DNA from 2 places in the Nosocomiicoccus ampullae genome. Region 2 is predicted to be linked to the other one. Evidence: riboswitches for the same ligand, from Rfam matches in the RefSeq annotation. Region 2 holds a riboswitch; the other holds the start of a gene.

Region 1 (3,217 bases), 760 kb from region 2:
ACTCTGTTTCTGTTTCATCACGGTTTACAATTAACCAGTCGACGGGCTCTAAATAATCTGGTAGACGATTCATCTTTGGTCCAGATACAGGAATAAACACAAGCTTAATATCGTGTTTTTCCGCATATGCGGTTAAAAATTCAAGCGTCACTTTCGGTACGTTTAAATCTGCAACAATACACTTCGCGCGCTTTAAAATATATGTCTGGCGAATCAGTACTTCTGGTGTGAATTCATCATAAATACTCATATCAGCAAAACCATATTCCATTTCACCTTCACGGTTAATTAACGCAGTATATGCACCTGTATTTTTCCCTTCGATAATTTCAGTAAAATCTAAGTTAATATACGCCTCAGATGCTTCTTTAACTTTCAACCACTCCGCATCGTCTCCTCTTGTCGTAATGAGCGCTACATTTTGGCCTAAACGACCTAAATTCTCAGCGATATTACGTACAACTCCCCCGACAGAGTGTGCTGAGTCAATCGGATTAGATGTCCCATGAATGAGTGTCTGATGAACAAAAAACTTCTTATCGATATTTGCTGCACCGACACAAACAATTGGGAACTCTTCATTTAGAACGTAAGCTTGACCTTGAATAAATTCCTTATGTACAAGTTCAGCAACAATTCTCGATACACTAGAAGCAGTTAACCCAAGTTTTTTAGATAATTCCGACTGAGAAATAAACGGATTCTCTTTAATGAGATTTAATACTTCAGCCTCTCTTTGATTCAACAGCTTATCTCCTCTCAAACGATTTTTAACTTTATTATACAACACAATTTATAGAAACTTTATCAGAATAATATTGTGAAAAATCATTCATTGTTTTCCTATTTTATCATGTTAATCGATAATTATCTATAAATTTTTAATTTGTATTTGACCCTTTCAAATTTGTATGATATATTTTGTCTAATCAAAATTTTCAGATTTTAAATACAATTTAATATTCAATGTAACAAGAGGCCGCGGTGCGCTAATAGTAGACTTTTCGAAAGGAGCCATCGCCGAAACGATATTTTCGTTGGGACTATTTCTGAATAAGGATAGTACTGTCACTATAAGACGCCCAATCTTATAGTGGTGAGCAGTTGCATTGAGGGCACCGAACTCATGAGTGCCATTTGTACTCATGAGTTTTTTATTTATAAGGAGGATAATGATGAGATTATTTGGTACTTCAGAAGTGATTGATAACGAATTAGTAATTGGTGGTGTAGCAACTTCTACTCTAAAAGAAAAGTATGGTACCCCACTTTACGTGTTTGATGAAACAGGAATCGATGAAAAAATTAATACATTTAAAAATCATTTTAAATCAAGATTCTTTAACACAAATATTATATACGCTGGAAAAGCTTTCCTATGCAGTTATTTAGTAAAGCAATTAAAATCTCATCAACTGTCACTTGACGTTGTGAGTGGTGGCGAACTCTTCGTTGCGAAGCATTCAGGATTTGATACTGAAAATATTTACTTTCATGGTAATGCAAAAACTTATGAAGAACTCGAATTCGCAGTAAGAGAAAATGTCGGTACGATTGTTTTAGACAATTTAAGTGAAGCAACTATATTAAACAATATTTTAAGTAAATCAAATAAAACACAACGTGTCTTGTTAAGAGTCAACCCAACGATTGAAACAGACACTCATAAATATATTCAAACGTCTAACGACGATTCTAAATTTGGAATGACATTTCAAGAGGCTTTACAGTTTTTAGAAGAACTTAATCATTTAAGTCATTTAGATTTTAAAGGGTTTCATTGTCATATCGGATCACAAATTTTTGACTCTAAGTCTTATTTTACTGAAGCAAAACGTATGATTGAATTTTATAGCGACGTTCAAAAAGAGTTCAATTTAAAACTTGATGAATTAAACTTAGGTGGCGGATTTGGTGTTTACTACACTAAAGGTGATCAGCCGCTTCAACTCGAAAATTTTTTAAATGAATATATAGATGTACTCGAAAATTATATCCGTGAATATGATATTGATGTTGAAACGATCTCTATTGAACCTGGTCGATCATTAATTAATGATTTTGGAACTACCTTATATAACGTCTCTCATATTAAGCCGTCAAGTCACTTTGACTTTTTACTGATCGACGGTGGTATGAACGACAACTTACGTCCTTCTTTATACGAAGCAAAATACACTGCGGCAATTGCTAATAATATGAATGCTAATAAAACAACCGATTACCGAATTGCCGGTAAGTTATGTGAAAGTGGCGACGTCTTAATAGAAAATATTAAGTTACCAAAAGCTAACATTAACGATACGTTAGCAGTACCATCAACTGGTGCGTATACAGAGTCGATGGCGTCAAACTACAACAAAATCCCGCGAGGCGCAGTCGTATTTGTTAAAGATGGTGACACGCACCTTGCGGTAGAAAGAGAAACTTACGAAGATTTAATAAGAAATGAGGTCTTTTAAAATGGAACGACTCGTCATGAAATTTGGAGGCTCGTCGCTAAAAGATTTAGAAAAGATAAAAAGTGCGAGTGACATCATACTAGAGAAAAGTAAAACGCAGCAAGTTGTTGTCGTCGTTTCAGCAATGGGAGACTCAACGAATGAATTATTAGATATGGCACATGCCCTATCTACGACACCGTCTAAACGTGAACTAGATATGCTCGTTTCAACTGGAGAAAACAAAAGTGCTGCACTCCTCGCGATTCACTTAAATGAATCAGGACACCCTGCTGTCGCGTTAACTGGATTTCAAGCTGGATTTCAAAGCGACGGTGTTCACGGTAAAAATAAAATTACTGACGTTAATATCGAACGTATAGAAAATCATTTAAGACAAAATGAAATCGTCGTCGTGACTGGATTCCAAGGTATAAATCCTTTAGGAGATATTACAACGTTTGGTCGCGGAGGATCGGATACGTCAGCTGTTGCCCTCGCTGTAAAATTAAATGCGAAATGTGCAATCTATACGGATGTTTCCGGCATTTACTCTATTGACCCGAGAATTTATAATGACGCAAAAAAATTAAACGTCGTCACATACGAAGAACTCATGGAAATGGCACATCTCGGCACAAAGGTCATTGAACCAAGAAGTGTTGAACTTGCATATAAATTTAATATACCGATGGAGATTTTATTAAACGACGGTAAAACAAAAGGCACAAAAGTACTGGAGGCTTATGATATGGAAGATACAAAACTAACAAGTG
Region 2 (3,217 bases):
TTCTACAGTGGTATATGGATTTAATTCACGAATTTTACGAATTGTCTCAGCGTAAACAGCTGCGCCACCATCGCGTAAATCATCACGTGCAACTGTTGTAATTACTGCGTGTTTTAAGTCCATTTTTTGTACAGATTCAGCAACACGTCTTGGCTCGTCCCAGTCTACTTCACTTGGAAGACCTGTTTTAATTGCACAGAAACGACATGCTCTCGTACATACAGACCCTAAAATCATAAATGTTGCTGTGCGTCTATCTGCCCAGCACTCATGTATATTTGGACAACGCGCTTCTTCACATACAGTATGTAAATTCTCTGCACGCATCATCTTTTTTAGCCCGATATAGTTCTCGTTAGTGTTTAGCTTAATTTTAAGCCACTCTGGTTTTCTAAGAATTTCTTCATTCTTTTTAGCCACTAAAACCCCTACCTTTATTATGTAATTAATTTCATAATAACATAACTTTTACGAAACCGTATACTTATCATGAAAGTGAATATATTCACTATTTTTCAGTAGTTTCAATCGGTCTGTATAAGACTTTAATTAAAAGAATTAAGATGATAAATAACCCTGCCATGACGAGTAATCCGAGTGCTGTTGACGTTGTAAAACCAACGACTAAAAACGAAACGAGTGAAATTGTTGCTGCAATCATTGCATACGGAATTTGTGTAATAACGTGAACGATATGATCTGATCCTGATCCTGTACTTGAAAGAATTGTCGAGTCTGAAATCGGTGAACAATGGTCCCCAAATACTCCTCCAGCAAGCACTGCTGCAATTGTCACAAGTAATAATTCAGGCGCTTCAAGCGTAATAATTATATTTCCTGCAATCGGTACTAAAATACCAAATGATCCCCAAGAAGTTCCTGTTGTTAACGCCATAATACACGCAACAATGAACACAATCGCTGGTAAAAATGCCGCTTCAATATTTGAATTTTTCACCATTTCTCCGAGTAATTCACCCGTACCTAATTCCCCAATTAATTCTCCAGTCATCCAAGCTAAAATTAGTACGATAATTGGACCAATCATCGCTTCTATACCATTTTTAAATCCTAACCACGTTTCATGACTTGAAAAATTGTCGTCTTGCTTTGTAAATCTGTAGTAATACATAACTGCTAACACGACACCGATAATTCCACCAAAGATTAACGCATGTGTAATCGAGTTGTTTTCTAATATAATTAGTGGATTAAGTGATCCACTTTCTTTAATACCTGTATATATCATTCCAGCTAATACACCAACGACGAGTCCAACAAGCGGAACGATTAAGGCATTTTTAGATGAATGATAAGCAACAGGTAATTCATCTTCTTCTAATTCATTATCATATAAAATACCATCTTTAATTGCGCGTGTTTCTTCTTTTTTCATACCAAATATATCAAAGTTCGTAAAAATAACGACGAACATAAGTAATAATGCACTTAAACTATAGAAGTTTAGCGGAATAATGTATAAAAATGATTCAAACGGTGTAATATGCGTGAGTCCTGCTGCAACAAGAAGTGGTGCAGTAAGCCCCATAATTGTTGCACCCCAGCTCGATACTGGCATAATTACTGCGATTGGTGACGCTGTTGTATCTACTAAATATGCGAGTTTCGCGCGAGATACTCGATATTTATCTGTTAATGGTTTTGATACTTGTGGTGTAATAATCGCACTAAAATAGTCGTCAATGAAAATAATAATACCGAGTACACCACTTAATAATAATGCACCTGTTCGCGTTTTAACTTTTGTCATCGCGTAACTCGTAAATGCACGTGCCCCACCTGACATACTCATAAATGCACTCATAATTCCTAAAAGTGCTAAAAAGATTAATATATACGCACTCCATGTGTTTAGCCATCCATCTTCGATAATCAAATCTATGAACGTGTGCCAAATTTTACTCAGCGTTTCTCCTATATTTCCATTCGTAATAACAATTGCTGATGTTAAAATTCCAATTCCTAAACTGAGATCGACACGTCTCGTCAGTAAGACGAGAATAAGTGTGATTAGTGGTGGAATAAGCGAAATATACGTCCAATTTAAAACTGCATCCATCAATATCTCTCCTAAAAATTTGTAATAAAAAAACACAAGCGCACCGCACTTGTGTTTCACAAATGTAGCGCATCATGAACTTCATGACAGTACTTAACCTATTAAGCCAAGTCCCAAAAATAGAGTGTCCAACTCTATAATTTCGGCACAATCCCTCTTCAAAGTCTTCACTGCATGGCTGCTCCAACTTTTACCAGTGTCATGTGCGCCTCTACTTATATTTAGTTTTCCGTTTTTCGATTGTATTAATTATAAAGTCTTATTCAATAAAAGTCAAAAATCGTTAGAAGTGAGTAATGATTCACTATAATAATTTACGATATCTCTTAAAAACTCTGGCATATAATAAGTCTTTTTAAGAGAATTAAAATGTGGGAAAAATCGACCGAATGAATACATATCAAGTGTTCCGACTGTATATATTTTATCATCATCAATCATTTTTCCGTTAATGTAAAACTCGCGTTTACTTTCAATTACAGACAATCCATCAATTAAAAACACACCCATGACGTCGCCTCTAAAACCTAGCCCTTTAATAATTTCATCTTTAGTTTCTTGCATGTTCGCCGTGTAATACATATCTTTTAAATCTCTGCCAGACATTTCAATTTTAATTAAGTTGATAGCATGTGGTAAAACTTTGTGTAAGTTATACTCAGTTAGCGTACCGCCTCTAAACTCTGCAGCAATTAACCCTGCATGAATCATTGAGACGTCAGTATTCGTATAAGACTGGATCATTTTGAGCATTGTATACGTAAACCAGTTAATTGTATAAAGTGTGCGCTCTATTTTTAACACATCTCGCTTCACTTCTTTTTTTAACATGTCTTTACCAACGTCATAATATGCATCGTAATTATTTGTTAAAAGATTTGTGTCGATAATTCTAGATGATGATTGGACAAGTTTATAGTCTTCAAACTCTAAATCTACATAACCAAAATACTCACCAAAACGACCCGCTGAAGTAATTAGTGTGTCATTTACAAAGTAGTCATCTGGAAATGTATGATGTGTATGTCCGCCAATGATAATGTCTATTTCTTTAAACTCTGCTGCAAGTCTTTCATCGTCATATTTACCGAGGTGAGACAACATAACAATTGCGTCACACTGATGTCTCATTTCTTT

What was found. Region 2 has a riboswitch for lysine ahead of KPF49_RS01665 (Na+/H+ antiporter NhaC family protein). Riboswitches for the same ligand answer to the same signal wherever they lie in the genome.
Region 1: linked by a shared signal. The riboswitch ahead of lysA (diaminopimelate decarboxylase) and the one ahead of KPF49_RS01665 (Na+/H+ antiporter NhaC family protein) in region 2 are both predicted to bind lysine.

The regions. Positions count from the first base shown of each region.
Region 1 covers NZ_CP079110.1:1,105,752-1,108,968, forward strand. Annotated here, with positions in the region: gene KPF49_RS05700 (PfkB family carbohydrate kinase) at 1-745, opposite strand, end outside; lysine riboswitch at 968-1,112, shown strand; gene lysA (diaminopimelate decarboxylase) at 1,176-2,462, shown strand; gene KPF49_RS05710 (aspartate kinase) at 2,464-3,217, shown strand, end outside.
Region 2 covers NZ_CP079110.1:313,429-316,645, reverse strand. Annotated here, with positions in the region: gene lipA (lipoyl synthase) at 1-420, opposite strand, end outside; gene KPF49_RS01665 (Na+/H+ antiporter NhaC family protein) at 509-2,080, opposite strand; lysine riboswitch at 2,138-2,302, opposite strand; gene KPF49_RS01660 (bifunctional metallophosphatase/5'-nucleotidase) at 2,354-3,217, opposite strand, start outside.